Regions from separate parts of the Shinella sp. Sh6 genome, predicted to be linked through region 3. Evidence: predicted binding sites of a transcription regulator. Region 3 holds the regulator's gene; each other region holds the start of a gene.

Region 1 (10,700 bases), on a different replicon from region 3:
GACCTCTTCCCGGCGCAGGCCCGGCGTCCGTCGTCGTCCTGCCTCGAAGCCGAACGCGACTGGATCGAGGCGCATGCGCCGGTCACGCAGGAATGTGCCGAGCCCATTTTCGGGAATGCTCTCGCTCATGCGATCCCATTAATGATTATACTAGGATAAACTCACTACTTTAACAGGATAATTTTTCATGAGATCGCTTGCTTCGTCAATGCAGGAGATTCAGCATGCGTATTTTTCTCACCGGTGCCACCGGATTCATAGGATCGCGTATCCTCGGTGAACTGCTCGCCGCTCATCATGACGTGATCGGCCTCACCCGTTCCGAAACAGGCGCGAAGGCTCTGGCGAATGCCGGCGCCGCCGCTCACCTGGGAACGCTTGAAGATCCGGCAACCCTGGCCAAAGGGGCCGAGAATGCCGATGCTGTCATTCACACGGCGTTCGACCACGACTTTACCAATTTCCTCGCCAATTGCGAAAAGGATCGCCAAGTCATCACCGCTCTCGGATCGGTTCTCAAGGGTTCGGATCGGCCGCTGCTCATCACCTCGGGCGTCGGCATCGGCGATCCGGGCAATGGCGAACTCGCGCGCGAGGACGTCTTTGACGCCCATCATTTCAATCCCCGCATTGCCTCTGAACTGGCCGGACAGGAACAGCTCGAGGCGGGCATCAACCTCGGCGTCGTCCGACTGCCGCAGGTGCATGACACCGCCAGGCAGGGCCTCGTCTCGTACTATATCGAATTGGCCCGCCAGAAGGGCGTCGCCGCCTATGTCGCGCAAGGCGCCAACCGCTGGGCCGCCGGCCATGTGGATGACGTGGCCAAGCTCTATGTTCTGGCGATCGATCGTGCCGAGCCCGGCGCTCGCTATCACGCCGTGGCCGAAGAGGGAATTGCCGCGCGCGACATCGCCCAAACCGTCGCGACCGGCCTCGGTCTAGCTGCCGTCTCGATCCCGCAAGGCGAGGCGGAAGACCATTTCGGCTGGTTCGCTATGTTCGCGTCGGCAAACATCACGGCTTCGAGCGTGCAAACGCGGGAAAAGCTGCGCTGGACGCCTAAGGGGCCGACCCTGCTGGATGACCTAAGCGCAATGGACTATTCGGCGAGATAGGTCTGAACCCCCAAGGCAGCTTTTCCGGGCTGCAATTCACACCTCAAAAGAGCGCCTTGGACTGCCCCACCGGTGCACCTAGATCTCGAACTGGAGTTGACCGGCGGATCCGTTCGCGGCCTCGCCGGTGAACGACGACAGCGTGACGCCGAGGAGGCGGATCCCTTTCGCCGTCGGGAACAGGGGATCGAGAAGTGCCTGGACCGTCGCCACGACCTCGCCGGCCGAGCCGAACGGGGAGGCTTCGGTCCTGCTCCGCGTGATGATCTGAAAGTCGGCATACTTCACCTTCAAGGTGACGGATCGGCCGTAAAGGTTCTTCGCCTCGCAATGCCGCCAGACCTTGTCGACCAGCGGGGTGATTTCCGCACGCGCTGCATCCAGATCGACGATATCCGTCATGAAGGTGTCTTCGGCGCCGACGGATTTTCGCTCCCGATTGGTTCGGATCGGGCGATCGTCGATGCCGCGGGAGATATTGTAGTACCAGGCGCCAGACTTTCCGAAATGCTCCTGCAGGAAGGCGAGCGACTTTTCCCTGAGATCGGCGCCGGTCAGGATGCCGAGCCGCTCCATCTTGGCGGCGGTCGCAGGCCCCACGCCATGGAACTTCTTGACCGCCAGTCCCTCGACAAAAGTCGGCCCATGCTTAGGCGTGATGACCGCCTGACCGTTCGGCTTGTTGAGGTCGGAAGCCATCTTGGCGAGAAACTTGCAGTAGGAAATCCCGGCGGAGGCATTCAGCCCGGTGACATCCTTGATGCGGGCGCGAATCCTCGTGGCAATCTCCGTCGCAATCGCAATGCCCTGCTTGTTGTCGGTGACATCGAGATAGGCTTCATCGAGCGACAAGGGCTCGATCAGATCGGTATGCTCGGCGAAAATCGCATGGATCTGCGATGAAACCGCACGATAGACGTCGAAGCGCGGCGGAACGAAGATCAAATCCGGACAGCGCCGCTTGGCGGTGATCGATGGCAGGGCGGATCGCACACCGAAAGCGCGTGCCTCATAGCTTGCCGCCGCCACGACGCCGCGGGCGGCTGCGCCGCCGACAGCAACGGGTTTGCCCCGCAGCTCGGGACTATCGCGCTGTTCGACGGAGGCATAAAACGCATCCATGTCCACATGGATGATGCGCCGGACCCGATCTTCGCGATCCGGTTTCTGCGCCTCGATCTCGGCCGAAGTGACGGGCTGCATGGCTCATTTCCACATCGATCGCATCCGCGCACCGATATCGACGCGAACCTGGCGGTCGCTTTGCTCGCTCGCAGTGGCCGACGCCTTCGGCCAGCTTGCCATCTCGAAAAATTGCAAGAGGGTGGCCGGTATGAAGCGGGTCCGCGACGCATAGACATGACGGTCACCCTTGGCGTTCTGGCCGTGCGAAAAGAAGCGCTGCGGCGTGATCAGCGTGAGGCTGTCGCGCGCCCGGGTCATGCCGACATAAAGGAGGCGTCGCTCTTCTTCGATCTCGGCTGTGGTGCCGGCGCCAAGATCGGAGGGAATGCAGCCGTCGATGACATTGAGCATGAAGACGGAACGCCATTCCTGTCCCTTGGCCGAATGGATAGTCGAGAGGATCAGATAGTCCTCATCCAGCAGCGGCACCCCGGCCTGGTCGCTGGTCGCATCCGGCGGGTCAAGGGTCAGTTCGGTCAGGAACCGCTCGCGGCTCGCATAGCCGCTGGCGATCTGTTCGAGCTGCAAGAGGTCGTCCTTGCGGGTGTCCGCGTCCTCGTGGATGCGATCGAGATGCGGGTCGTACCACATCCGAACCGTGCCGATCTCCGCCGGCCAGCCCGCTTCGCCCTTTCGCAGCGCCGTGACCAGCGTCACGAAGGCGCCCCAGTCGTCGCCGGTCTTGGCCGGCGGCGGGATTTCGGCGAGCGACTGCAGCGGCTCGGGGTCGGCGGCAATCGTGTCGAGGATCTTGCCGGCCGTTTGCGGCCCGATGCCGGGCAACAGTTTCAGCACCCGAAAGCCGGCAACGCGGTCGCGCGGATTCTGCGCGAACCGCATGACCGCCAGCATGTCTTTGACGTGCGCGGCGTCCAAAAACTTGAGCCCGCCGAACTTTACGAACGGGATGTTTCGTCGCGTGAGCTCGATTTCCAGCGCGTTGCTGTGGCTCGAGGTTCGAAACAGCACCGCTTGCTGTTTCAGCGCCATGCCGATCTCGCGGTTGGCCAACACCTGCTCGACGATATAGGCGGCCTGGTCGATCTCGTCCTTGACCGTCACCAGCATCGGCCGTTGCTCCGAGGCGCGGTCGGTCCAGAGGTTTTTCGTGTAGCGCTCCCGTGCGAGTTCGATGACGGCATTGGCGGCAGCCAGGATCGGCTGGGTCGAGCGGTAGTTGCGGTCGAGCGTGATGACGTCTGCCGGCTTGGGTGAGAATTCCTGCGGGAAATCCAGGATGTTTCGGATGGTTGCCGCACGGAAGGAATAGATCGATTGCGCGTCGTCGCCGACAACAGTCAGGCCGCGGCCGCCGGGCGCGAGAGACATCAGGATCGACGCCTGCAGGCGATTGGTGTCCTGGTATTCATCGACAAGGATGTGGTCGAAACGGTTGCCGACGTCCTCGGCCAGCTCGGGCTCTGAAACCATCTGCGCCCAGTAGAGCAACAAGTCATCGTAGTCCAGAACGTTCTGCGCCTGCTTGGCTTCAACGTAGGCGGCGAAGAGCTGCTTCAGCTCCTCTTCCCATTCCAGCACCCACGGATACGAGGACTTCAAGATGTCCTTGAGCGAAGCCTCGGAATTGACGACGCGGGAATAGATCGCAATGCAGGTGCTTTTGGTGGGGAACCGGCTCTGCTTGGCGGAAAAGCCCAACTCATGCCGGACGAGGTTCATCAGGTCGGCGCTGTCCTCGCGGTCGTGGATGGTGAAATCGACGCTGAGACCGATCTGCTCGGCATACATCCTCAAGAGCCGAGCGCCGATACCATGGAACGTACCGGCCCAGGCCAGCGCGTCGGTCATGATGGCGGCATTGTCGCCCAGCACTTGGCGGCAGATGCGCTGCACCCGGCGCGCCATCTCGGATGCCGCACGGCGGGAAAACGTCATCAGCAGGATCCGCCGCGGATCGGCGCCATTGACGATCAGATGTGCGACGCGGTGCGCCAGCGTATTGGTCTTGCCGCTGCCCGCGCCGGCGATGATCAGCAGCGGTCCGCCGATTTTTCCGTCCGGCAGGCCAATGCCGTGCTCGACCGCCTCGCGCTGCCGGTCGTTGAGTTTTTCGAGATGCGCCGCCGCCATTTGTCCCCAGACACCATAAGAAAATTTCCCTGACCCTCCTATTGCCGGATATCTCCTTGATGCAGCTAAGGGATTCGTTTCAACGACTTAGCCGAGGGGCGGTTTCCGGAGCGGAGGCCCGATTGACTCAGTTGGGCAATCGGAACAAATAATGAACATATCAGCTTAAAGAACCGCTGGAAACCCTGAAGGAGCAACAATTCTGCCGTGGCCAAACCTGCCTTCAATCCCGTGCTGGCAGAGCTTCGCGAGCGCATCGAGCAGCTTGAAGGCGGCTCGCAGCGCGCAAGGCAGGTCCTGCCTTTCGGCGTCGCCGAGGTCGATCGGGCACTGCCGGGGGGAGGGCTTGCCTTCGGGGCGCTGCACGAGGTCGCCGGCGGCGGGGGAGGGACCGTCGATGGAGCCGCGGCGGCGCTGTTCGTTGCCGGCATCGCCGCCCGATCACGAGGCAAGGTTCTTTGGTGCATGACGCGCCCGGACCTGTTTTTTCCTGCGGTCGCCCAGGCCGGGCTCCATCCGGATCGCGTCGTCTTCTGTGAAAGCGACCGCGAAGAGGAGGCGCTGTCGGCGATGGAGGAGGGATTGTCCTTCGGCGGACTTGCAGCCGTGGTCGGCGAACTTGTCCGTCTGCCGATGACCGCCTCGCGGCGCCTACAGCTGGCGGCGGAAAAGACCGGCGCCATGGGCATCGTGCTACGGCGATGGCGACGTCAGAACGAGGCGTCGGATTATGGGCAGCCGACGGCCTCGACGACGCGATGGCGCATCAGCACCCTGCCGTCGGAAAGACTACCTGTTGCCGGCGTCGGGAGGGCGCGCTGGCTCGCAGAACTGATGCGCGTGAAAGCCGGCGAATGTGCCGAATTTGAAATTGGAGCCCCCGATGCCCAGGGTCGTATCGATCTACTTCCCACAACTCGCGACGGAGCGGATCAGACGGCACGCTGGCGAAGCCTTGCCGGCTGACAAGCCACTGGTCGTCATTGCCCGCCGCGGATCGAAGCGATGGATCTCCGCCGCCGATCCCGCCGCATTGAAGCTCGGCCTGCGCATCGGCATGGCCGCCAGCAAGGCGCAGGCCATGGTCGCCGATCTTCTCATGGTCGATGCGGCTCCGGCCGAGGATGCGGCCGCACTCGAACGGCTGGCGCTCTGGGCGCTCCGGCAATATAGCCCGGTTGTCGCGGTCGATGGTGCCGACGGTCTCGTCATTGATACGGAAGGTGCTGATCACCTGCACGGCGGCGAAGCGCTGCTCGTATCGGGCCTCGTCAATATGCTGCGCGGCCGCGGGCTGACGGCGCGCGCCGCCGTCGCCGACACCTGGGGCGCGGCGCATGCGCTCGCCCGGCTGCTGGCGGCGGAAACGACCGTCGTGCCGGTGGGTGACGTAACGAAAGCCGTCATCGACCTGCCGATCGTCGCCCTGCGACTGCCGGCGGAGATCGTCCAGGACCTGCGTGTTCTCGGCATCGATACGGTCGGCCAACTCTCGGCCATGCCACGTGCGCCGCTGACGTTGCGGTTCGGGCCGGAGCCCGCGCGCCGGCTGGATCAGATGTTTGGCCGCATCGCCGAACCGATCGAGCCGATCCGCACGCCGGAACTTGTCGAGGTCGCCAAGAATTTTGCCGAGCCCATCGGTGCGCCGGAGACCATCGCCAAATATGTCCGCCGGCTGGTTGGCCAGCTCTCGGCCCGTCTCGCCGAAGACGGTCTTGGCGCGCGGCGCTGCGATCTCTTCGTGCATCGCGTCGATAATACGCGTCAGCATCTCCGTGCCGGCCTTGCCAAGCCGGTCCGCGATCCCGCGCGCCTGTCAAAACTGCTCTGCGACCGCATCGAGACGATCGATCCCGGTTTCGGCATCGAGAAGCTGGTGCTGGTCGCCGTCTTTGCCGAGCCGCTGGAGGAACGTCAGGTCGCTTCCTCGCTGATCGAGGAGGAGGTCGCCGACATCACCCCGCTGGTCGACATTCTCGGCAATCGCGGCCTCCGGCTGTTCCGCGTAGCGCCCGTCGCTTCCGACGTGCCGGAGCGATCGGTCCGGCGCATCGCGGCGACCGCGCCCGACATCGGCCAGGCCTGGGCGGTGAAATGGCCGCGGCCGACGCGGCTCTTCGCAAACCCTGAACGCATTGAGGTCATCGCGCTCCTGCCGGACCAGCCGCCAGCGATATTTACCTGGCGCGGCAAGCGCCGGAAGGTCGTGCGCGCCGATGGCCCGGAACGGATTTTTGGCGAATGGTGGCGCCGGCCGCGCGAGTTCCAGGCGGTCAGGGATTATTTCGTGGTCGAGGACGAGCTTGGCGAGCGTTACTGGGTCTATCGCGCCGGCGACGGCATCGATCCGGAGACCGGCTCGCATCTGTGGTTCGTGCATGGGGTGTTCGGATGACACGTTATGCCGAGCTTCAGGTTACGACGCATTTTTCGTTCCTGCGCGGAGCATCCAGCGCCGATGAACTGTTTGCCACAGCGGCCGCACTCGGCATCGATGCGCTCGGCGTGGTCGACCGCAATAGCCTCGCCGGCATCGTACGCGCCTGGGAGGCGGCCAAGGCGACCGGCATTCGGCTTGTCGTCGGTTGCCGGCTCGACCTGACCGACGGCATGTCGATCCTCGTCTATCCCATGGATCGCCCGGCCTATTCGCGGCTGACGCGGCTGCTGTCGCTCGGCAAGAGCCGAGGCGGCAAGGGAAACTGCCTGATCGATTTTGTGGATGTTGCCGAACACGCCGCCGGCATGATCGGCATCCTTGTGCCAGACGAAGCCGATGAGATCTGCGCCGTCCAGCTTCGCAAGATGGCCGATCTATTCGGGGATCGGGCCTATGTCAGCCTGTGCCTGCGCCGCCGGCCGAACGACCGCATGCGCCTGCATGGCATTGCCACCATGGCCGCCCGCGCAAAAGTGAGGACGGTCGTCACCAACGATGTGCTGTTTCATGAGCCGAGCCGTCGGCAGCTGCAGGATGTCGTGACCTGCATCCGCACTCGCACGACAATCGATGATGTCGGCTTCGACCGCGAGCGTCATGCCGATCGCTTTCTCAAGGCGCCGGAGGAGATGCACCGGCTGTTTGCCGAATACCCGGAAGCGCTCGCCCGCGGACGCGAGATTGTCGAGCGATGCAAGTTTGATCTGAAGGAACTGCAGTACCAGTACCCGGAGGAGGCCATCGTCCCCGGTCTCGATCCGCAGCAATCGCTGGTCAAGTTCGTCTGGGAAGGTGCCGCGGTTCGTTATCCGGAGAGCGTTCCCGACAAGGTGCGGAAAACCCTGCGCGATGAGCTCGAACTGATCCGGACGATGAACTATGCGCCCTATTTTCTGACGGTTTTCTCGATCGTCCGTTTCGCGCGATCGAAGGGCATTCTTTGCCAGGGCAGGGGCTCGGCCGCCAATTCGGCCGTCTGCTACTGTCTCGGCGTCACCTCCATCGATCCCGACACCAACGACCTTCTCTTCGAACGCTTCATCTCCCAGGAACGGGACGAACCGCCCGATATCGACGTCGATTTTGAACATGAGAGGCGCGAGGAGGTCATCCAGTGGATCTACAACACCTACGGTCGCAGCAAGGCGGCGCTCTGCTCGACCGTAACTCGCTATCGCGCGAAAGGCGCATTGCGTGACGTCGGCAAGGCGCTCGGTCTGCCCGAAGACATGATCGGCCAGCTATCGTCGGGCGTCTGGGGCTGGTCGGAAGGGGTCTCAGAGCGCCAGATCCGGGAGAACAACCTCAACGCCGCCGACTACCGGCTGAAGCTGACGCTGGAACTGGCGCAGCAGCTGATGGGTGCGCCGCGCCATCTCGGCCAGCATCCCGGTGGCTTCGTCTTGACCCATGACCGACTCGACGATCTCGTGCCGATCGAGCCGGCGCGCATGGACGATCGCCAGGTCATCGAATGGGACAAGGACGATATGGAGGCGCTGAAATTCATGAAGGTCGACGTGCTGGCGCTCGGCATGCTGACCTGCATGGCCAAGGCTTTCGCGCTGATGGCAGAGCACAAAGGTGAGGTTTGGGATCTCGCGTCCATTCCTTCCGAAGATTCCCGCACCTATGCGATGATCCGCAAGGCAGACACGCTCGGCACCTTCCAGATTGAAAGCCGGGCGCAGATGTCGATGCTGCCGCGCCTGAAGCCCCGCACATTTTACGACCTGGTCGTGCAGGTGGCGATTGTCAGACCCGGACCGATCCAGGGCGATATGGTGCATCCCTATCTCCGCCGGCGCGAAGGTAAGGAGCCGGTTGTCTATCCGACACCCGAACTGGAGGCGGTGCTCTCGAAAACCCTCGGTGTCCCGTTATTTCAAGAGTCGGCCATGAAAGTCGCCATGGTCTGCGCCGGGTTTACCGGCGGCGAGGCGGACCAATTGCGGAAATCCATGGCGACCTTCAAGTTCTCCGGCGGCGTCAGCAAGTTCAAGGACAAGCTCGTGGCGGGGATGGTCAACAACGGCTACACGGCCGAGTTTGCCGAGCAGACGTTTTCGCAGCTCGAAGGGTTCGGCTCCTATGGCTTTCCCGAAAGCCATGCCGCCAGCTTTGCGCTCATTGCTTATGCGTCGAGCTGGGTCAAATGCCATCATCCGGATGCGTTTTGCGCGGCCTTACTCAACTCGCAGCCGATGGGATTTTACGCGCCGGCGCAGATTGTGAGGGACGCCGCCCAGCACGGGGTCGAGATCAGGCCGGTCTGCGTCAACGCCTCGCGCTGGGACTGCACGCTCGAGCAAGTTGACGGAAGCCGTCATTGCGCGGTCCGCCTCGGCCTGCGGATGGTGAAGGGGCTCTGGACGGCGGACGCCGCCCGGATCGTTGCGGCGCGCGCCGACGATCCCTTTACCTCGGCCGACGATCTTTGGCGACGGTCGGGCGTTCCTACGGCCGTGCTGGTGAAACTCGCCGAAGCCGACGCCTTCCTGCCGTCACTACGGCTTCAGCGGCGCGACGCGCTATGGGCGATCAAGGGTCTGCGTGACGAGCCGCTTGAGCTTTGGGCCGCGGCCGCCGAGCGCGAAGCGCGCCAGATCGCGGAAATGCAGGAGCCGTCGGTTTCCTTGCCCTCCATGAGGGCAGGGCACGAGGTCGTCGAAGATTACGCCCACACCGGCCTTACCCTTCGCCAGCACCCGGTCGCTTTTCTCCGCAAAGACCTTCGCCAGAAGGGAATGGTCACATGCGCCGAGGCGATGGCCGAGCGTGACGGCCGCTGGCTGATGACCGGCGGCCTGGTGCTCGTTCGCCAGCGCCCCGGCTCAGCCAAGGGCGTTATGTTCCTGACGCTCGAGGACGAAACCGGGATCGTCAATGCGGTGGTCTGGCCGACGCTGTTCGAACGCCAGCGCCGCGTTCTTCTCTCCGCATCGATGATGGCGATCAACGGAAAAATCCAGCGGGAAGGGGACGTCGTCCATCTTGTCGCGCAGCGGCTATTCGATTTGTCGGACGATCTCGGCCGGCTGGGTGAGCGGGACGAGCAGTTTCCCTTGCCTCATGGAAGAGGAGACGAGTTCGCGCACGGCAATGGTGCGCCGGATCCGCGCGAACGGCCGAAGGCGGCGGCGCCCGCACGCGACATATTCGTCCCCGATCTTCTGATCGACCGGCTGAAGGTGAAGAGCCGGAATTTTCACTGATAGCCTGGGGCTCTCCGGCTCAGCGAAGAGCATTTCGCTCCAGCGTCCAGGCGGCCTATCCGATTTCCGGGAGGACGTATCGGGTAATCACGAGCGCGTCCTCCTCGACGGAAATCTCGATGATTTCGTTGAGAAGCTCCTCACTGTTCGCCAGCTCGTCCAGCACGGCATCGAACATCTCGCGTTGCCGAGCCGGCAGAACCTGCGGGACGATGATGACGAGGCCCGCATGCAGCTCCTCCTTCGCATAGAGCTTTCGGAAGTCGCGGGCATTGTTCGTCACGAAGGTGAAATTGCCTGGAGCTGTTCCAGGAGGATGATTTTGTGAGGGGAGCGCGCCGGTCACGGAAATCTGCGCGCCGATCGGCATGATGCGCCGCCAGATGACGATCTGGCTGAACAGGTCCACGCGAGACGCCAGCGGTGACGCGGGCGCTGGCGGCAGGCGGTGAGGGGGGCGGCTGGTAAGAGAGGGAGAGGGGGGAAGGGGCGTTCGTGGCGGATTGAGATGGCTGGAGAGAGGCTCCGGCCAGTCCGCCGCGGAGACATGACATGGCACAGGCCATTCAGAAAATCGCGCTCAACGTCGGACGCGATATCCCCTTCAACAAGCTCGTTCTCAGCCAGCAGAACGTGCGCAAGACCAAG
Region 2 (10,700 bases), 360 kb from region 3:
TGAGGAAGCGTTCGAAGAGCAGCGAGAAGCGCAAGGGGTCGACGTCGGTGATGGTCAGCGCATAGGCGACGAGCGAGCCCGCGCCCGAGCCGCGGCCGGGCCCGACGGGGATGTTGTGCTGCTTGGCCCATTTGATGAAGTCGGCAACGATGAGGAAGTAGCCGGGGAACTTCATGCGCTCGATGACGCTGAGCTCGAATTCCAGCCGCTCGCGGTAATCCTTCTCCGTATAGCCGGGCGACAGGCCGAGCAGTTCCATGCGGCGGTCGAGGCCCTCGATCGCCTGGCGGCGCAGCTCCGCCGCCTCGGCGCGCTCGGCCTCCTCCGGATCGCCCGTCGCGCCGGTGAAGCGCGGCAGGATGGGCGCGCGGGTCTTCAGCACGAAGGAGCAGCGCTGCGCGATCTCCACCGTGTTCTCCAGCGCCTCCGGCAGGTCGGCGAAGAGCTTCGCCATGTCCTTGCGGCTCTTGAGATAGTGGTCCGGCGACAGGCGGAAGCGGTTGTCGTCGGAGACCATGGCGTTGTGCGCCACCGCCATCAGCGCGTCGTGCGCATCGTAGTCGTCGGGCGCCGGGAAGAACGGCTCGTTGGTCGCGACCAGCGGCAGGTCCTCTGCATAAGCGAGGTCCACCATGCGCCGCTCGTGCTGCTTGTCGTAGCGCCCGTGGCGCTGCAATTCGATATAGAGCCGGTCGCCGAAGAGCCGCTTCAGCGCATGGAGCCGCGCCGTCGCGGCCGCCGGATGGCCGGAGAGGAACGCCATGTCGACGGGGCCGCCGAGCGCACCGGAAAGCGCGATCAGCCCCTCCGTACCCTCCTCCAGCCAGCTCAGGGCGATATGGATCGCCTGGCTGCCCTCGCCGCCGAGATAGGCCCGGCTGACGAGATCGACGAGCCGCGCATAGCCGGCATCGGTGGCGGCCAGGAGCACGATGGACGGCAATTTCGCAAGCTGCGACTGGCCGCCGCGCCGTTCCCCCTCGCCCTCGTCTTCCATGTCGATCGAAAGCTGGCAGCCGATCAGCGGCTGGATGCCCTCGCCGACCGCCTTCTGCGAGAATTCGAGCGCCGCGAACAGGTTATTCGTGTCGGTGATGGCGATGGCCGGCTGCTGGTCGGACGTCGCCTTGCCGATGATCTTCTTGATCGGCAGGGCCCCTTCCAGAAGCGAGAAGGCCGAATGAACGCGCAGATGCACGAAGCCCGGCGTTTCCGCGATCTTTTCGCCATCCGTCTTCAGAGCTTCGTCCGCCATCCGCATCGTCCTTCCAGTGAGAGGAAGAGCTTAAACGGATTCGCAGCCGTCTCGTCCAGCCGGTTCTTGGCTTTGCGCCCGCTTTCCACGCCTTGAAGGCGTGGAGACGATGCATTGGCGTCGGGGAAATGCGGTTCCGTCAGATTCCGAAGAGGATGACGGAGAAGCTGGCGAAGAAAATCGCCATGGAGGTGAATGCTGCAAGTTCGCGAAGAAAATCGGTCATTGTGGCTCCCTTTCCTTTTATGTTTTTATTTTGTTCTATTATTGTTCTCATGTCAACGGCTTTCCACAGCCCCTCTGGACCGGTGCTTTCCGGCGCAATAAGGTCGCCTCGACCAATGGAGGAAAAACGATGAAGCCGCTTGCCGCCGCCCTTCTGCTTGCCGCCGCGCTGCCCGTGAGCGCCCATGCCGCCGACTTTGCGGCAGACCGGGTCGTTGCCATGGCGAGCGGCGACTGGGACAAGGACGGCGTGGCGGACCTGGTGCTGGTGGCACGGCCGGACGACGACAGCGGCGAGGACAACGGGCTCTACGTCTATCTCGCCAAAGCCGGGGAAAACCGGCTGACGCTGGCGCTCGCCCTGCCGAACTCCGTCTGGGGCAACTACACCCTCTACGGCCAGGAGCCGGAGCTTTCGGCGCTTGCCAACGGCTCCTTCACACTGACGACGAAGAACGACGCGGTCGGGCGCGACCGCTGGCGCCAGTCGCTCACCATCGCCTACCGCAACTTCGATTTCATCGTCGCCGGCTATACCTATTCGGCCTATGACACGATCGACAACGGCACGCGGGACTGCGACCTCAACGTGCTGACCGGCAAGGGCAAAAGCGGCGGCCGGCCCGTTGCGGGCCCCGCGCAGTTCGTTCTGCTGAAAGACTGGAAGGACGAGATCGGCCGATCGATCTGCGGGCTGGAGTAGGCCCCGGGCCTACTCCATTTCACGCACGAGGCCGTCCTCGATGGTGACGCGCCGGTCCATGAGGCCGGCAAGCTCATGGTTGTGCGTGGCGATCAGCGCGGCAAGGCCCGACTGGCGGGCGAGCGCCTCCAGCGCCTCGAAGACGTAGCCGGCGGTTTCCGGGTCGAGGTTACCGGTCGGCTCGTCGGCCAAGAGCACGAGCGGCGCATTGGCGACGGCCCGCGCGATGGCGACGCGCTGCTGCTCGCCGCCGGAAAGCTCCGAGGGGCGATGGTCGGCGCGGTGGCCGATGCGCATGTAGTCGAGGAGCTGGGCGGCGCGCTCGCGCGCTTCCGCCCTGGAAAGGCCGCCGATGAGCTGGGGCATCATGATGTTTTCCAGCGCCGTGAATTCCGGCAGCAGGTGGTGGAACTGGTAGACGAAGCCGATCTCGCCGCGGCGGATACCGGTGCGCTGGTCGTCGGAAAGCGCCGCGCAGGAATGGCCGTTGACGAAGACCTCGCCGGCATCGGGCTTTTCGAGAAGGCCGGCGATGTGGAGCAGCGTCGACTTGCCGGTGCCGGACGGGGCGACGAGCGCGACGGTCTCGCCGCTTCTCAGCGTGAAATCGGCCCCCTTGAGGATCGACAGCAGGGTCTCGCCCTGGCCGTAGTGCCGTTCGATGCCCTTGAGTTCCAAAGCGACGCGCGCAGCCATGCGTTTCTCTATCCTATTCGTAGCGGAGGGCCTGGACGGGATCCAGCCTGGAGGCGCGCCAGGCGGGGAAGATCGTCGCGAGGAACGAGAGCACCAGCGCCATGACGATGACCGAGACCGTCTCGCCGGCATTCATGTCCGCCGGCAACTGGCTCAGGAAGTAGAGTTCGGGGTTGAACAGCGTCGTGCCGGAAACCCAGGAGAAGAACTGGCGGATCGATTCGACGTTGAGGCACACGACAACGCCGAGAAGGACGCCGGCGAAGGTGCCGACCGTGCCGATGGCCGCGCCCGTCATGAAGAAGATGCGCATGATGGCGCCCGAAGTCGCCCCCATGGTGCGCAGGATCGCGATGTCGCTGCCCTTGTCCTTCACCAGCATGATGAGGCCGGAGATGATGTTGAGCGCGGCAACGAGCACGATCAGCGTCAGGATCATGAACATGACGTTGCGCTCGACCTGAAGCGCGGAGAAGAAGGTCTGGTTGCGCTGGCGCCAGTCGGTGATGAAGATCTGCCGGCCTGCGGCCGCCTCGACGGGCTGGCGCAAGTCGTCGACCGCATCGGGATTGGAGACGAAGAGCTCGATCGACTGCACGATGCCTTCGGCGTTGAAATAGAGCTGGGCTTCCTCCAGCGGCATATAAATGATCGAGGCGTCGTATTCCGACATGCCGATCTCGAAGATCGCCGAGACCGTGTAGGTCTTCACGCGCGGGTTGACGCCGAGCGGCGTCACGTCGCCCTCGGGCGCCACGAGCGTGATCTGGCTGCCGGCGGTGAGCCCGAGCGCCTCGGCCATGCGCGAGCCGATGGCGACCCCCGTGCCGGCGGCAAAGCCGACGAGGTCGCCTTCCTTGATATGGTCGGAGACGGCCTTCATCCTGGCGAGGTCGTCGGCGCGGATGCCGCGCACCAGCGCGCCCGTTCCGCCGCCGGCCGTACCCTGCGCCAGCGTCTGGCCCTCGACGAGCGGGATCGCCATGGTGACGCCCGGAATGGCGGCCAGCCGGTCGGCGAGCGCGGCATAGTCGTTCAGCGGGCTGTCGACCGGCTGGATGATCATGTGGCCGTTGATGCCGAGGATGCGCGAGATCAGCTCCGTGCGGAAGCCGTTCATCACCGCCATGACGATGATGAGCGTGGCGACGCCCAGCATGATGCCGATGAAGGAAAAGCCGGCGATGACCGAGATATAGGCTTCCTTGCGCCGGGAGCGCAGGTAGCGCCAGGCGACCATCCGCTCGAAGGCGGAGAACGGGCGGCTCTTCTTGAAGGCCTGGGCCTCGGTTGCCGATGCACCGCTCGCTGCGTCCGCCATGGTCTCTCCCCGTTGGCTGGTCTCGATCAGTTGCCGGACGTCAGGCGGTTGATGGCCGCCTCGATGGTCAGCGTCTCGCGTTCGCCGGTCTTGCGGTCCTTGATCTCGACCTCGCCGTTCGCAACGCCGCGCGGGCCGGCGATGACCTGCACCGGCGCGCCGATGAGGTCGGCGGTGGCGAACTTGGCGCCCGCGCGCTCATCCTTGTCGTCATAGAGCACGTCGATGCCGGCCTTCTGCAGCGCGGCGTAGATTTTCTCGCAGGCCGCATCGCAGGCGGCGTCGCCCGACTTCATGTTGATGACGATCGCCTCGAAGGGCGCGATGGCCTTCGGCCAGATAATGCCGTTCTCGTCGTGCGAGGCCTCGATGATCGCCGGCACGAGGCGCGTCGGGCCGATGCCGTAGGAGCCCATGTGCACGGCATGTTCCTTGCCGTCCGGGCCCTGCACCCTGGCGCCCATGACCTCGGAATACTTTGTGCCGAAATAGAAGATGTGGCCGACCTCGATGCCGCGGGCCGAAAGGCGCTCGCCTTCCGGGATCGCCTCGAAGGCGGGTGCGTCGTGCATCTCCGAGGTCGCGGCATAGCGCGAGGTCCACTTGTCGAAGATCGCCTTCAGGCCGGCGACGTCCTCGAAATCCGTGTCCTCGGCGGGCACGTCGAAGCCCAGGAAGTCCTTGTGGCAGAAGACCTCCGACTCGCCCGTGTCGGCAAGGATGATGAATTCGTGGCTGAGATTGCCGCCGATCGGGCCGGTATCGGCGCGCATCGGAATGGCGCGAAGGCCCATGCGCGCGAAGGTGCGAAGATAGGCCGCGAACATGCGGTTATAGGCATGCTCGGCGCCCTCGCGGCTGAGGTCGAAGGAATAGGCGTCCTTCATCAGGAACTCGCGCGAGCGCATGGTGCCGAAGCGCGGGCGGATCTCGTCGCGGAACTTGAGCTGGATATGGTAGAGGTTGAGCGGCAGGTCCTTGTAGGACTTCACGTACGAGCGGAAGACGTCGGTGATCATCTCCTCGTTCGTGGGGCCGTAGAGCATGGGGCGCTCCTGCCGGTCCTTGATGCGCAGCATCTCCTTGCCGTAGGCGTCGTAGCGCCCGCTCTCCTGCCAGAGCTCGGCCGACTGCAGCGTCGGCATCAGGAGCTCGACGGCGCCGGAGCGGTTCTGCTCCTCGCGGATGATGGCGTTGACCTTGTCGAGAACGCGCTTTCCGAGCGGCAGCCAGGTGTAGATGCCCTGGGACTGCTGCTTGATCATGCCCGCACGCAGCATGAGCCGGTGGGAGACGATCTCGGCCTCCTTGGGGTTTTCCTTGAGGATGGGCAGGAAGAAGCGGGAAAGGCGCATATCGGGTTCCGGAGTGACTGATCCGCCCTATTTCGGGAATCGGGCAAAATGACGTTGATTTTCACGCGTTCATAAACGCTTCGCCAACGGAAGGAAACCCGCCACGCGGCGCGGGGCCGCCGGCGCGAAGCACTGTCCACGGCCCGGACAAATGTGGCAGAAAAATGGGGCCGCCAATAACGGAAATTGCGCGAAGCTTGTCAACGGAAAAATTTTATTCCAGTGTAGCAAAAATGCAAAAAAAGCGGATGACAACGCCCAATGTTTGGGCTAGTTTCACGCCACAAAATAGGCAGGGAGCAAAAATTCTTGCCAATTTCGCGGTCAAGTCTTGGGAGGATCAGATCTTTGGCGCGCGTAGACGCTGCCACCGCACAACGGATAGAGATCACGCGATACCTGTAAAACAAGGCTTTCAGCCTTGTTTTTTTTTGCTTTTCATTCACGGCGGCATTTCTGCCGCAACCTTCTCCGCAAAGTCCATGCGTCAAAGACGCACAGCCGCCTTACCCTGCGGCACTCGGCCTCACGTTAGGAGAGGCAAAGTCCCTACCCTGCGCTGCTTTTTCCAGCCCGAACGGGTCGGCGAAACGGGCTTTTCCGCCGGCTTCGCCAAGAGGCGCAAAGGAAGAGTTTTCCGAAAGAACGCGCGCAACGGGAATGACGTGCTTCCCGGCGGTCGGGCTCCGTTAATCTTTAAGGCGGCGGCCTATTCGAAATCCGGATAGAGCTGCGGGATGGCGTCGAGGCCGTAGCCCGACTTCATCGCCAGGATATAGAGGGCGTAGACGATCGCCGAAATGCAGGTGGTGATCAGCACCACGCGGCCCCCGCGAAAGCGCGCCGGCGCGCTCGCCACCGTTCCCAGCACCACCTCCTCGGCTTCCGCCTGCGTCTTCAGCCCGAAGGGCAGGACGGCGAAGAGCGTGAGCCACCAGACGATGAAATAGACGGCGAGATAGGAAAATACCTGCATGGGCGAGCCTCCTGCGACGGGGCTCTTTTACGCCCCTTCCCCACAAAGTTCAAACGGCGCGATGGCGGCGCGCTGTCACACCTGTTCGAGCTCGACCAGCGTGCCGAGGAAGTCCTTCGGGTGCAGGAAGAGCACGGGCTTGCCGTGCGCGCCGATCTTCGGATTGCCGTCGCCCAGCACGCGCGTGCCGCGCGCCGCCAGCCGGTCGCGCGCGGCGAGGATATCGTCCACCTCGTAGCATATGTGATGCATGCCGCCGGCCGGCGCCTTTTCCAGGAAAGCGGCAATGGGGGAGGCCTCGCCCAGCGGCTCCAGCAGTTCCACCTTGGTGTTCGCCAGTTCGACGAAGACCACCGTCACGCCGTGTTCCGGCAGGGCCTGCGGCGCGGAGACCTTCGCGCCCAGCGTATCGCGATAGGTCGCGATGGCGGCGGCAAGGTCCGGCACGGCGATGGCGATGTGGTTGACCTTTCCGAGCATGCTTTTCTCTCCGTGAGGCAAGTCCTTCGGGCAGCCCCTCATCCGGCTGCCGCCACCTTCTCCCCGCAAGCGGGGCGAAGGGGATGTTGCGTCGGCCTCCTCAAGCAATTCACGCAGCAAGAAGGAAAACTTTGCCGCTCGTTTCCTTCTCCCCGCTTGCGGGGAGAAGGTGGCCGGCAGGCCGGATGAGGGGCAACGCCAAGCGGGATCAGACTTTCGTCAAGAACACCGTGACGACAGGCTTCTTGCCCCAGATCTCGTTCGCGGTGGAGCGGACGGCGCGGCGCACGGCCTCGCGCACCATTTCGAGGTCCTTTCGGCGGGCGCGCGGAATGCTCTCCACGGCCCCGAGCACGGCGTCGTAGAGCGTGTCGCCCATGTCCTCGCCCTCGTCGTCGAACTGCGGCAGGCCGAAGGGCTCCACCTCGGGATCGCCCATGAAATCGAAACGGCTGTCGAGCAGCACGCTGACGGCGACATGGCCGACGAAGGCGAGCTTGCGGCGGTCGCCGATGCCCATCTCCTCATAGTCGCCGATGAGGTTGCCGTCCTTGAAGATGCGGCCGTGCGGCGCTTCGCCGACGACCTCCGGCGCACCGGGCGCCAGCCGCAGGATATCGCCGTTGCGCACGCGCGGCACCTCGGCAATGCCCGACTGCGCGGCAAGCTCGGCGTGGGCGACGAGATGCGCCGCCTCGCCATGCACCGGCACGACCATCTTCGGGCGCACCCAGCCATACATCTGCTGCAGCTCGTTGCGGCGCGGATGGCCGGAGACGTGCACCAGCGCCTCGGCGTCGGTGATGATGTGGATGCCCTGCTCGACGAGGCCGTTCTTGATGTCGTTGATCGCCTTCTCGTTGCCGGGAATGGCGCGCGAGGAGAAGATGATCGTGTCGCCGGCGGAGAAGGCGACGTTGCGCATCTCGTCGCGGGCGATCTTGGCGAGCGCCGCGCGCGGCTCGCCCTGGCTGCCGGTGAGGATGACGACGACCTTGTCGCGCGGGATATAGCCGAACTCGTCCTCGGCGATGAAGGGCTTGATGCCCTCCATGAGGCCGATGTCGCGCGCCACATCCGTCACGCGCTTCATGGAGCTGCCGAGCAGCAGCACCTCGCGGCCGGCGGCCTCGGCGGCCCGCGCGATGGAACGGATGCGCCCGACATTCGAGGAGAAGGTGGTGATGCCCACCCTGCCCTCGGACGCCTCGATGATCTTGGTGAGGCTCTCGGAGACCTCGCGCTCGGAGGGCGAGATGCCGTCGCGCACCGCGTTCGTGCTGTCGCAGATGAGGGCAAGGACACCCTCGTCGCCGAGCTTGCGGAAGCGGGCCTCGTCCGTCAGGGGCCCGAGCGAGGGTTCGAGGTCGATCTTCCAGTCGCCGGTATGGATGACGGTGCCGAGCGGCGTCCTGATCGCCAGCGACATCGGCTCGGGAATGGAGTGGTTGACGCCCACCGCCTCGATCTCGAACGGGCCGAGGTTGATGCGGTCGCCCTGCTTGAAGATCGTCACCGGGATCTCGGTGCGGCTGCGCTCGTAGTCGCGCTTGGCCTCCAGCATGCCGGCGGTGAACGGCGAGGCGTAGACCGGCACGTTGAGGCCCGGCCACAGCTCGTTCAGCGCGCCGTAATGGTCCTCGTGCGCATGGGTGATGATGATGCCCTTGAGGTTCCTGCGCTCTTCGGCGAGGAAGCGGATATCGGGCAGAACGAGGTCGACGCCCGGCAGATCCGGCCCCGGGAAGGTGACGCCGCAATCGACCATGATCCACTGGCGGTTCGTCTTCGGCCCATAGCCGTAGAGCGCCAGATTCATGCCGATTTCGCCGACGCCGCCAAGCGGCAGGAACACCAGTTCGTCTTCTTTTGCCATCGGGTTCAAACAGTCCTATCCAAAAAATACGTCGCCGGCCGCGATCAGCCGCGTGCCGCCGTCATCCGTCTCCAGTTTCAGGAGACCTGTATCATCAATTCCGGCAAAGCGCCCGGAAATAGAACGGTCGGGAAGATTGACCGTTATGTTTTCCCCGATGCCGCCGGCGACCGATTTCCAGCGCTCCATGACGGCCGAAATCCCGCGCCCGCGGTTCCACAGGGCAAGCGTTTCGGCCATCGAGCGGAAGAGCCAGGCGAAGAGCTCGTCCGGCGAGGCCGAGGCGCCGAAACCCCGTAGCGTCGCCACCGGATAGAGCCCGGCCTCCGGCGCCACGGCGACGTTGATGCCGCAGCCGATCACCACCGCATGGCGCCCGTCGGCAAGCGTCTCGCCCTCGATCAGGATGCCGCAGATCTTGCGGCGGTCGACGAGGATGTCATTCGGCCACTTGATCAGCACGTCGGGGCTGTCCAGCGGCATGATGCGGCTGACGGCCTCTTGCACGGCGACGGCGACGGCGAGCGGCAGGGAGCCGAGCCGTTCCATCGGGGCGGGATCGATCAGGAGCAGCGAGGCATAGAGATTGCCGGGTTCGGAGAACCAGGCGCGTCCGCGCCGCCCGCGCCCGCCCGTCTGCCGGCCGGCGGTGATCCAGAGACCGGAAAGCGCGCCCTTTCGGGCGCGCTCCAGGCATTCCGTGTTGGTCGAGCCGACCTCTGCGAGCGCCTCGTGCCGGAAATCGTCGAGCGACATCCGGCCGGGCATGTCTGCGCGCATCAGAAGAAGGTCCGCGCCGCAGCTTCGGCCGCGCTGCCGAGCGGCCCGCCGATCAGCACATAGCCGACGACGAAGAGGCCGGCGAGGCCGAAGACCAGCTTCAATTCGCCCGGCGTGCGGGCGAATTCGCCGGTGGCGTTGTCGAACCACATCACCTTGACCACGCGCAGGTAGTAGTAGGCGCCGACGACCGAGGCGAGGACGCCGATGATGGCGAGCGCATAGAGCTGCGCCTCGATGGCGGCCATGAAGACGAAGTACTTGGCGAAGAAGCCGCCCAGCGGCGGGATGCCGGCCAGCGAGAACATCATCGCCGTCATCGCCGTCGCCATGAAGGGGTTGGTCGCGGAGGCGCCGGCAAGATCGTCGATGTTCTCGACATAGCCGCCTTCCTTGCGGCGCATGGCGAGGATGCAGGCGAAGGCACCGAGCGTCATGACCATGTAGACCAGCATGTAGAGGACGACGCCGCGCACGCCCGCCATGGAGCCGGAGGCAAGGCCGACCAGCGCATAGCCCATATGGCCGATGGAGGAATAGGCCATCATGCGCTTGATGTTGCGCTGGCCGATGGCGCCGAAGGCGCCGAGCAGCATGGAGGCGATGGCGATGAAGACCACGACCTGCTGCCAGTCGGCGACGACCGGCTGGAAGGCGTCGATGACGATGCGCACCAGCATGGCCATGGCGGCGACCTTCGGGGCACCCGAGAAATAGGCCGTGACCGGGGTCGGCGCGCCTTCATAGACGTCCGGCGTCCACATGTGGAACGGCACGGCGGAGATCTTGAAAGCGATGCCGGCGAGGATGAACACGAGGCCGAAGACGAGGCCGAGCGAGCGGCCTTCCGAGGTCAGCGCCGCGGCGATCTCGGCAAAGCCGATATGGCCGGTGAAGCCGTAGACCAGCGACATGCCGTAGAGCAGCAGGCCCGAGGACAGCGCGCCGAGCACGAAGTATTTCAGGCCCGCTTCCGTCGAGCGCAGGCTGTCGCGGTTGATCGCGGCGAGCACGTAGAGCGCCAGCGACTGCA
Region 3 (10,700 bases):
AAGGGCGAGGAGCTCGCCGCCATCGCCGGCGAGCTCGGCATGGCTGTCGAGACCAAGACAGGCCTTCATCGCGGCGCGCAGGATCCGGTGCTGAGCCCCGAGGCCGTCAATGCCGCCTTCTCCGGCCCGCTCGGCGTCGTCGCCAACACGCCCGGCGTCGACGGCGAAGGCCAGATCCTCCTGAAGGTGACCGAGGTGAACGCGGATGCGGCGCCCGACGCGCTCTCCAACGACGAGCAGCAGATCGTCGCCGTCGCCCGCGCCAGCGGCGACGATATCCTCGACCAGATGGTCAGCTCGCTCCAGACGACCTACGGCGTTTCCATCAACCGGACGCTTGCCGAACAAAGCACGCGATGAAGGAGGCGGAAGCCGCATGTCCGACCTGAAATCCTATATCGCCAAGGTCGCCGCCGGAAAGGCGCTCGACCGCGAGGACGCCCGCGGCGCCTTCGAGATCATCATGTCCGGTGCCGCCACGCCCTCGCAGATCGGCGGCTTCCTGATGGCGCTGCGCGTGCGCGGCGAGACCGTGGACGAGATCTACGGCGCCGTCGGCTCGATGCGCGCGCGCATGCTGCCGGTCTCCGTGCCTGCCGATGCCATGGACATCGTCGGCACGGGCGGCGACGGCGCGGGCACCTACAACATCTCGACGCTGGCGGCGATCATCACCGCCGGCGCCGGCGTTCCCGTCGCCAAGCACGGAAACCGGGCCCTGAGCTCCAAGTCCGGCACGGCGGACGCCCTCTCCTGCCTCGGCGTCAAGCTCGACATCGGCCCGGCCGATATCTCGCGCTGCGTGCACGATGCCGGCCTCGGCTTCATGTTCGCGCAGCTCCACCACCCGGCGATGAAGCATGTGGGACCCTCGCGAGTCGAGCTCGGCACGCGCACGATCTTCAACCTGCTGGGCCCCCTCTCCAATCCCGGCGGCGTCAAGCGCCAGCTCCTCGGCGTCTTCTCGCCGCAATGGCTGGTGCCGATCGCCGAGGTGATGCGTGATCTCGGCTCGGAGAGCATCTGGGTCGTGCACGGCGAAGGCCTCGACGAGATCACCACGACCGGCACGACGCAGGTCGCCGCGCTGGAAGACGGCAAGATCCGCACCTTCGAGCTGACCCCCGCCGATTTCGGCCTTCCGCCGGCAACGCTCGACGATCTTCGCGGCGGCGACGGCGCGCACAATGCCGCCGCGCTCCTGTCCGTGCTCGGCGGCGCACACATGCCCTACCGCGACATCTCGCTTGCCAACGCGGCCGCCTCGCTCGTCGTCGCCGGCAAGGCGGAGACGCTGAAGGACGGCATGCGCCTTGCGACCGAGGCGCTGGAGAGCGGGCGCGCCCGCGCCGCGCTGGACCGTCTCGTCACGGTTTCCAACGAAGCCGCCGCGGAGTAGGATTGGCCATGACCGATATCCTCAAGAAGATCGAGGCCTACAAGCTGGAGGAGATCGCCGCCGCCAAGGCCCGCGTCTCTACCGCCGAGCTTCGCGCCCGCATCCGCGACCAGGAGGCCCCGCGCGGCTTCTTCGCAAGCCTCAAGGACCGCAAGGCGGAAGGCCGTTTCGGCCTCATCGCCGAGATCAAGAAGGCCAGCCCCTCCAAGGGTCTCATCCGTCCGGATTTCGATCCGCCGGCGCTGGCAAAGGCCTACGAGGCAGGGGGCGCTGCCTGCCTTTCCGTCCTCACCGACACGCCGAGCTTCCAGGGCGCGCCGGAATTCCTCACCGCCGCCCGTGCGGCCTGCGGCCTGCCGGCCCTGCGCAAGGACTTCATGTTCGACAGCTATCAGGTGCTTGAGGCGCGCGCCTGGGGCGCGGATTGCATCCTCCTCATCATGGCATCCCTTTCCGACGACACCGCGAAGGCGCTGGAAGACGCCGCCTTCTCGCTCGGCATGGATGTGCTGATCGAGGTGCATGACGAGCCCGAGATGGAGCGCGCGCTGAAGCTGAAATCCAGGCTCGTCGGCGTCAACAACCGAAACCTGCGCACCTTCGAGGTGGACCTCGCGGTCTCTGAAAAGCTCGCCGGCATGGTGCCGGACGACCGGCTGCTCGTCGGCGAGAGCGGCATCTTCACGCATGCCGATTGCGTGCGCCTCGGCAAGGTCGGCATTTCCACCTTCCTCGTCGGCGAAAGCCTGATGCGCAAGGACGACGTGACGGCGGCGACGCGCGAACTGCTGACGGGCGATGCCGGCATGCTGGCGGCGGAATGATGGCGGAAGACACCCGCACGCTCACCCATATAGGCGCCTCGGGCGAGGCGCACATGGTCGATGTCGGCGACAAGACGGAGACCGTACGCATCGCCCTTGCCGAAGGCTTCATCCGCATGGCGCCGGCAACGCTCGACCTCATCCTCAAGGGCGACGCCAAGAAGGGCGACGTGATCGGCACGGCGCGCCTTGCCGGCATCATGGCCGCCAAGCAGACGTCGAGCCTCATCCCCCTCTGCCATCCGCTGATGCTGACCAAGGTGACGGTGGAGATCCGCGAGGATCGCGCCCTGCCCGGCCTTCGCGTCGAGGCGATGGCCAAGCTCACCGGCCGCACCGGCGTGGAGATGGAGGCGCTGACAGCCGTCAGCGTCGCATGCCTCACCATCTACGACATGGCCAAGGCCGCCGACCGCGAAATGGAGATCGGCGGCATCCGCCTTCTCGAAAAGTCCGGCGGCCGCTCGGGCGATTACAGGCGCGGGGCGAAGGCCTGATGGCGCTGCTTCCCGTCGCCGATGCGCTGGAGCGCCTGCTTTCCGCCGCAAGGCCGGTGGAGCGGACGGAGACGGTCGCGCTGCACGAGGCCGCCGGCCGCGTGCTCGCCCGCGACGTGGCAGCCCGCCTCACCCAGCCGCCCTTCGACAATTCCGCGATGGACGGCTATGCCGTCCGCCATGCCGATATCGCCGAGCTCGGCTCGGTGCTCAAGGTCGCGGGCACCTCTTCCGCCGGACACGCCTTCGCGGGAACGGCCGGCCCGGGCGAGGCCGTGCGCATCTTCACCGGCGCGCCGCTGCCCGCCTTCGCCGATACCGTCCTTCTCCAGGAGGATGCCGAAGTGCTGGAGGACGGCCGCATCCGCACGACCTTCCTGACGCCGAAAGGCCGCCACATCCGCCCGCGCGGGCAGGATTTCTCCGAAGGCGAGATCGTGCTGAAGGCCGGCGACGTCCTCGATGCCGGCCGCCTGACGGTCGCCGCGGCGATGAACCATCCGGACCTGACGGTCTATGCCCGCCCCCGCGTCGCGCTGCTGGCGACCGGCGACGAGCTCGTGCGCCCCGGCACGCCGCCCGGCGAAAGCCAGATCGTCGCCTCCAACACCTACGGCGTCGCGGCCCTTGCGCGCGAGGCGGGCGCGGAGGTGATCGACCTCGGCATCGTCGCCGACGACAGGGAGGCCATCCTCGCCGCGGTGCGCGAGGCGCTTTCGCGCGACATCGACGTGCTGGTGACGCTCGGCGGCGCTTCGGTCGGCGATTTCGACCTCGTTCGGCCCGTGCTTGGCGAAGCCGGCATGGAACTCGACTTCTGGCGCATTGCCATGCGCCCCGGAAAGCCGCTGATGGTCGGCCGGCTCGGCGATATCCGCGTCGTCGGCCTGCCGGGCAATCCCGTGTCCAGCCTCGTCTGCTCGCTGCTCTTCCTCGAGCCGCTCGTGCGGCGTCTGGCGCATCTTCCCGCCCGCAGCCGCCTGTGCCCCGCCGTCACCGCCGTTCCGCTCGGAGAAAACGACCACCGGCAGGATTATGTCCGCGCGCGTGTCGAGCGCACTGCCTCCGGCGCGCTCTCCGTCACGCCGTTCGACAGGCAGGATTCGTCAATGATGAAGATCTTCGCCGCGGCGGAAGGCCTGCTCGTGCGCCCGCCGGGCGCGCCTGCCGTGCCCGCCGGCAGCCCCTGCGACGTCCTGCTCCTGCGCGATCCCGAGGCCTGAACAGTCATATTATTGTTCAGGAAGCCCTTGCGGAACACATGCGGAACGGATAGTGTCTGTTCTGGATTTGTTTCACGATTCTCAACGGGGATGCCATGCTGACGCGCAAACAACAGGAACTCCTCCTGTTCATCCATGAGCGTATGAAGGAATCGGGCATTCCTCCATCCTTCGACGAGATGAAGGACGCGCTGGACCTGGCGTCGAAATCGGGCATCCACCGCCTCATCACGGCGCTCGAGGAGCGCGGCTTCATCCGCCGCCTTCCCAACCGGGCGCGGGCGCTGGAGGTCATCAAGCTGCCCGAGGCCTATTCGACGAGCCTCCAGCCCCGTCGCGGCTTCTCCCCCTCCGTCATCGAGGGAAGCCGGGGCAAGCAGCAGGCGCCGGCCGCTCCCGCCGCGCGCACGCCGGCCGTGCCGGAGATTTCCACATCCGTTTCGGTGCCCGTCATGGGGCGCATTGCCGCCGGCGTGCCGATCTCGGCCATCCAGAACAACACGCACGACATCACTGTGCCCGCCGAGATGATCGGCAGCGGCGACCATTATGCGCTGGAAGTGCGCGGCGATTCGATGATCGAGGCCGGCATCCTCGACGGCGACACGGTCATCATCCGCAATGGCAGCACCGCCAATCCGGGCGAGATCATCGTGGCGCTTGTCGACGACGAGGAAGCGACGCTGAAGCGCTTCCGCCGCAAGGGCGCCTCCATCGCGCTCGAAGCCGCCAACCCGGCCTACGAGACCCGCATTTTCGGCCCGGACCGCGTGAAGATCCAGGGCAAACTCGTCGGCCTCATCCGCCGTTACAACTGATCCTCCGCCTGCCCGCTTGCCGGAGGCTCGAAGCGGCCGGTGCGCCAATCGTAGGTGCGATGACGCGACCAGGGGCGGTCGACGCTTTCCACCGCCTGCGTGACATGGGCCTGCGCAAGGCTTGATGCTTCCGGCCCGGTCGCTGGCCCGATCTCCAATGCGCCGCTCCGGCGCAGATGCCGCGCCGTCACCAGCCTTGCGCCGGAGCGGCAGGCGTCAAGCCTCAGGGCATAGGGCACGACGACGAGGTCTGCGGCATCGCAGGCCGTGCCGAGGAAGGCCGTGTCCTCCAGCGCGACGATCCGCCAGCCGCTGGGCGAGACCGCGGCGCAGAAGGCTTTCGCCTCGCAGACGAAGGCGTTGCTGCTTCTTGCTGCGGCAAGGGCGGACGCCATTGCCGTTCCTGCCTTTTCGCGGTCGGCCTTTCGGCGCGGCCTTTTGCCGGTGACCTCGGGCTTCGAGGTGTCCTCCACGGCAAGGCCCGCGGTCCTGCGCAGGGCTGGCTTTTGCGGATCGGCGAGTCGCAGCGCCCTTCGCCATTGCGACCAGATGAAATCCGGCGGCCGCGCGCGGTTCGTCGATACGCTTTCCTTTCCCAATATGGCGACGAGCCGGCCGTCCTCCGATACGAGCACTTCAGGCGCCCGCCCATCGGTCCGGAAGGCAAGGACGAGGCCGAGGAGGGCGAGCGCCGTTCCGGCATGGCGAAGCCGCGTGCGCAGGAGGCAGACGAGGCCGCCGCCGAGGGCGATCAGCAGGAAAGCGGCAAGCGGGATGCGGCCGGTGACGATCTCGCCCTTCCAGCCGGCCACCCATGCCGAGAGCGCGATCATCCATTCGATGCCCTTGCCCATGATCGCGAAGGGGATGGCATCGAGCCCGAAGGGCATCAGCAGCACGGCGGCAAGGCCGAAAGGCATGACGATGGCGCTGATGACCGGCATGGCAAGGATGTTGCCGGCAAGCCCGTAGGCCGGGATGCGGTGGAAATGGCCGACCGAATAGATGAGCGTCGAAAAACCGCCGATCAGCGATGAGAGAAGAAGGCCGCCGAGGAAGCGGCCGGCCGCCCCGCCGAGAAGCCGGAGCCGCCCTCCCCGGCTCTCCCTGCGCACCGGCCGCTCGCGCCAGGCGGCATAGCCGGCGATGAGGCCGAGCGTTGCGGCATAGGACATCTGGAAGCCCGGATTGGTGACGGCAGACGGCGTGACGGCGAGGATGAGGATCGCCGAGAGCGCGACATTGCGCAGGCTGATGGCGGACCGGCCGAAGAGCACGGCCACCAGCATGACGCAGATCATGATCCATGAGCGCACCGCCGAGATCGCCCCGCCCGAGACGAGGATATAGAGCGTGACCATGACGAGCGCGCCGGCGGCGGCGAACTTCTTGGCGGGATAGCGCTCGGCAAAGCCGGGGATCAGCGCCATCAGCATGCGCGCGCCGACAAGGAAGGTGCCGGCCGCCAGCACCATGTTGAGCCCGGAAATGGCAAGCACATGGGCAAGGCCCGCCTGCCGCAGCGCCTCGACCGTTTGCGGGCTGATCGCCCGTTCCTCGGCCGTCACCAGCGCGGCGGCGATCGCGCCCGCATCGCCACCGATCCGGCCGCGGATATGCTCGGTGAGGTTGTCGCGCCAGCCGGCGATCATCTGGCGGAACCGCGCTTCGAGGCCGGGTTCGGAGGCGGCCGCCGCCAGCGGCGCGCGGTAGAAATAGCCGACTGCGCCGGTTCCCGCGAAATAGGCGTCGAAGGCGAAATCGTTGAGGCCGGCGAGCGCGGGTCCCGAGGGCGGGCTGAGGCGGGCCCGCCCGGCAATGCCGCTGCCGATGGGGATCGGCTCGTGGCGGCTTCGGGCAAGGACCGTCACGATGCCCGGCTGGCGCTTCAGCACCGGATCCGCCGTGCGCTCCAGCGCGACGCGGTAGCGGATCGCCCCGCGCCCGTCGGCTTCGCGCGACAGCACGCGCCCGGTGATCTGCGTGGTGACCGGCGCATCGAGGAGAACGGTATCGAGCCGGGCGCTTTCGGCCGCGGCAAGCAGCATGCCCACCGGCACGAGGAATGCCGCCCCCGCCGCAAGCGCCGCCCAGTCCTCCCGATGGCGCAGGCGCAGCGCCGGCCAGAGTGCGGCGCAGGCGAAAAGGAGGATCGTCGGGAGCGAGGGATCGGAAGCCGCCGAAAACCAGAGGCCCGCGCCGATGCCGAGGAAGACCGGGACGAAGAGGAAGAAGTGCCCGTGCGCCCTTTCCCGTGCAAAGGCATCCGCCACCGCCTCGCGCCCTGCAAGGCGAAGCGAAAGGTCAAGCAAGGCCCGCCGCAGGAAAGCCGGCACGGTTCGCGCGGGCGCCTGCACAGGCAGCGGGGCGGCGTCGGCTGGCAGGTCCCGCCAGGCGAGCGCCTCGGGCATGTCCCGCCGGTCTGCGATTTTCCCTTCGGCCATGATCCCGGCCTCCACCGTTCACCCCGCCACTGTGCAACCGAAAGGCGGGAACTTCAATCCCGGGTTGGCGCGCCAGATACTAAGCCAGACAGAAAGGATGCCACCTCCGCAATATGGCGGGCACGCGCAAAGGTTGCTTGCAACTTCGCCGAAAGGGTAGATATTGCGTTGCCGGAAAACCCGTTTCCGCATTGCACAATTTGCCTTTCGTCTTGCTTGGCAGGGCATGGCAAATGGGCTAGCAGATTCAACGTGTGCATGACTGCGGCACGATATCGTGCCACCATTCGAAACAACGGAGAAACGTGATGACAGAAACAAAAGCGGACGTATCGATCGGTGGCAAGACAGTCGAACTGCCGACGCGCTCCGGCACGATCGGTCCCGATGTGATCGACATCGGCACGCTCTACAAGAACACCGGCGCCTTCACCTACGACCCGGGCTTCACGTCCACCGCCTCGTGCGAATCGAAGATCACCTATATCGACGGCGACGAGGGCGTGCTCCTTCACCGCGGCTACCCGATCGAGCAGCTTGCCGAGCACGGCGACTTCCTCGAAGTCTGCTACCTTCTGTTGTACGGCGAGCTGCCGACCAAGACGCAGAAGGACGACTTCGACTATCGCGTGACGCACCACACCATGGTGCACGAGCAGATGTCGAAGTTCTTCACCGGCTTCCGCCGCGACGCCCACCCGATGGCCGTCATGTGCGGCGTCGTCGGCGCGCTCTCGGCCTTCTACCACGACTCCACCGACATCACCGACCCGCACCAGCGCATGGTCGCCTCGCTGCGCATGATCGCCAAGATGCCGACCATCGCCGCCATGGCCTACAAGTACCATATCGGCCAGCCCTTCGTTTACCCGAAGAACGACCTCGACTATGCGTCGAACTTCCTGCGCATGTGTTTTGCCGTTCCCTGCGAGGAGTATGTGGCCAATCCGGTGCTCTCGCGCGCCATGGACCGCATCTTCATCCTGCACGCCGACCACGAGCAGAACGCCTCGACCTCGACCGTGCGCCTTGCCGGCTCCTCGGGTGCCAATCCGTTCGCCTGCATCGCGGCCGGCATCGCCTGCCTGTGGGGCCCCGCCCATGGCGGCGCCAACGAGGCTGCGCTCAACATGCTCGCCGAGATCGGCTCGGTGGACCGCATTCCGGAATATATCGCCAAGGCCAAGGACAAGAACGACCCGTTCCGCCTGATGGGCTTCGGCCACCGCGTCTACAAGCACTACGACCCGCGCGCGCGCATCATGCAGAAGACGACGCACGAGGTTCTGAACGAGCTCGGCATCAAGGACGACCCGATGCTGGAAGTCGCGATGGAGCTGGAGCGCATCGCCCTGACGGACGATTACTTCATCGAGAAGAAGCTCTATCCGAACATCGACTTCTATTCCGGCATCACGCTGAAGGCGCTGGGCTTCCCCACCACCATGTTCACCGTGCTCTTCGCCCTCGCCCGCACGGTCGGCTGGATCGCCCAGTGGAACGAGATGATCGAAGACCCGGAACAGCGTATCGGCCGCCCGCGCCAGCTCTATGTCGGTGCCCCGAAGCGCGACTACGTGCCCGTCTCCAAGCGCTGAGAAACCGGCGCGCAAACAAAATCCCCGCCGTCCGAAAGGACGGCGGGGTTTTTCATTGGAAGGACAAAAAGTCGCCTATTCGGCGGCAGCAAGCAGCTTGCGCTCGCGGGCGGCGCGCAGCCGGGCGAAGTCGTCGCCGGCATGGTGCGAGGAGCGCGTCAGCGGGCTCGAGGAGACCATCAGGAAGCCCTTGGTATAGGCAACGGTCTCGTAGGACTTGAACTCTTCCGGCGTCACGAAGCGGTCCACCTTGTGGTGCTTGCGGGTCGGCTGGAGATACTGGCCGATGGTGAGGAAGTCCACGTCGGCGGTCCTGAGGTCGTCCATGAGCTGGAGCACTTCGTTGCGCTCCTCGCCGAGGCCCACCATGATGCCCGACTTGGTGAACATGGTCGGATCCAGTTCCTTCACGCGCTGCAGGAGGCGCAGGGAATGGAAGTAGCGCGCGCCGGGACGCACGGTCAGGTAATTGCCCGGCACGGTCTCCAGATTGTGGTTGAAGACGTCGGGCTTGGCGGCGACGACGCGCTCCAGCGCACCCGGCTTCTTCAGGAAGTCGGGCGTCAGGATTTCAATGGTCGTCGCGGGGGATGCCGCGCGGATCGCCCAGATCACCTTCTCGAAATGTTCGGCACCGCCGTCGTCGAGGTCGTCACGGTCGACGGAGGTGATGACGACGTGGGAAAGGCCCATCTGCTTGACGGCCTTGGCGACGTTCTCCGGCTCTTCCATGTCGAGCGCATTCGGCTTGCCCGTCGCCACATTGCAGAAGGCGCAGGCGCGCGTACAGATCTCGCCCATGATCATGAAGGTCGCGTGCTTCTTGTCCCAGCACTCGCCGATATTCGGGCAGCCCGCCTCCTCGCACACCGTCACCAGCTTGTGGGAGCGCACGAGGTCGCGCGTTTCCTGGTAGCCCTTGGAGACCGGCGCCTTGACGCGGATCCATTCCGGCTTGCGCAGTACTTCCGTATCCGGCCGATGAGCCTTCTCCGGATGGCGCACGCGCTGGGCGTCGGGGGCAAGATTGGTGCGGTCGAGAATGGTGACCATGTCTTTCCACTTTCCTCGCGGGGTTTTTCCGCCGCTTATGGATGGCCGGGCCACGCCCGGCCATGACGAAAGAAAGGTTTGCTGTCTTTTTCAGCAGCAAAGCCCGCCTCATGTGGGGCGGGCTTTAGCATGTTCAAGCGTTCAGCGCACGCCCATAGGCATCGAGAACGCTTTCCTTCATCGTCTCGGAAATCGTCGGATGCGGGAAGATGGTGTGCATCAGCTCTTCCTCGGTCGTCTCCAGGTTCATGGCGACGACGAAGCCCTGGATCATCTCGGTCACTTCCGCGCCCACCATGTGCGCGCCGAGAAGTTCGCCGGTCTTCTTGTCGAAGATCGTCTTGACCATGCCCTGGTCCTCGCCGAGCGCGACAGCCTTGCCGTTGCCGGCAAAGGAGAAGCGGCCGACGCGGATGTCGCGGCCTTCCGCCTTGGCCTTGGCTTCCGTGAGGCCGACGGAGGCGACCTGCGGATGGCAATAGGTGCAGCCCGGGATCTTGGACTTGTCCATCGGGTGGGCGTTCGGCAGGCCGGCGATCTTCTCGATGCAGATGACGGCCTCGTGCTCGGCCTTGTGGGCAAGCATCGGCGGGCCTGCGACATCGCCGATGGCATAGATGCCCTGCACGTTCGTCTTGCCGTAGCCGTCGATGACGATGAAGCCGCGGTCGGTCTTCACGCCCAGCGCCTCAAGGCCGATATTCTCGATGTTCGCCTGAACGCCGACGGCGGAGATCATGCGGTCGGCGGTGATCGTCTGCGACTTGCCGTCCTTGGTCTCGACATGGGCGGTGATGGAATTCGCGCCCTTCTCCACCTTGGTGACCTTGGCGTCGAGCAGGAT

The links. Region 3 encodes LexA, which represses DNA repair genes until DNA is damaged. Its sites were predicted from a motif close to TGTTCNNNNTGTGTTCNG; they were not measured.
Region 1: the regulator LexA is predicted to act here: its motif matches at 4,535-4,552, upstream of ACZ5TO_RS20400 (ImuA family protein).
Region 2: the regulator LexA is predicted to act here: its motif matches at 1,513-1,530, upstream of dnaE (DNA polymerase III subunit alpha).

The regions. Positions count from the first base shown of each region.
Region 1 is NZ_AP044006.1:422,615-433,314, forward strand. It holds gene ACZ5TO_RS20380 (helix-turn-helix transcriptional regulator) at 1-129, opposite strand, end outside; gene ACZ5TO_RS20385 (SDR family oxidoreductase) at 225-1,118, shown strand; gene dinB (DNA polymerase IV) at 1,197-2,321, opposite strand; gene ACZ5TO_RS20395 (ATP-dependent helicase) at 2,325-4,394, opposite strand; gene ACZ5TO_RS20400 (ImuA family protein) at 4,602-5,360, shown strand; gene ACZ5TO_RS20405 (Y-family DNA polymerase) at 5,278-6,792, shown strand; gene ACZ5TO_RS20410 (error-prone DNA polymerase) at 6,789-10,052, shown strand; gene ACZ5TO_RS20415 (hypothetical protein) at 10,108-10,461, opposite strand; gene ACZ5TO_RS20420 (ParB/RepB/Spo0J family partition protein) at 10,605-10,700, shown strand, end outside.
Region 2 is NZ_AP044005.1:1,205,207-1,215,906, reverse strand. It holds gene dnaE (DNA polymerase III subunit alpha) at 1-1,255, opposite strand, end outside; gene ACZ5TO_RS05855 (hypothetical protein) at 1,611-2,183, shown strand; gene ACZ5TO_RS05850 (ABC transporter ATP-binding protein) at 2,193-2,879, opposite strand; gene ACZ5TO_RS05845 (lipoprotein-releasing ABC transporter permease subunit) at 2,893-4,200, opposite strand; gene proS (proline--tRNA ligase) at 4,227-5,555, opposite strand; gene ACZ5TO_RS05835 (DUF1467 family protein) at 6,265-6,531, opposite strand; gene mce (methylmalonyl-CoA epimerase) at 6,607-7,011, opposite strand; gene ACZ5TO_RS05825 (ribonuclease J) at 7,220-8,887, opposite strand; gene ACZ5TO_RS05820 (biotin--[acetyl-CoA-carboxylase] ligase) at 8,903-9,667, opposite strand; gene nuoN (NADH-quinone oxidoreductase subunit NuoN) at 9,667-10,700, opposite strand, start outside.
Region 3 is NZ_AP044005.1:1,566,556-1,577,255, reverse strand. It holds gene ACZ5TO_RS07775 (peptidylprolyl isomerase) at 1-360, shown strand, start outside; gene trpD (anthranilate phosphoribosyltransferase) at 377-1,399, shown strand; gene trpC (indole-3-glycerol phosphate synthase TrpC) at 1,408-2,223, shown strand; gene moaC (cyclic pyranopterin monophosphate synthase MoaC) at 2,223-2,720, shown strand; gene ACZ5TO_RS07755 (molybdopterin molybdotransferase MoeA) at 2,720-3,943, shown strand; gene lexA (transcriptional repressor LexA) at 4,039-4,761, shown strand; gene ACZ5TO_RS07745 (ComEC/Rec2 family competence protein) at 4,752-7,205, opposite strand; gene gltA (citrate synthase) at 7,514-8,803, shown strand; gene lipA (lipoyl synthase) at 8,879-9,856, opposite strand; gene lpdA (dihydrolipoyl dehydrogenase) at 9,990-10,700, opposite strand, start outside.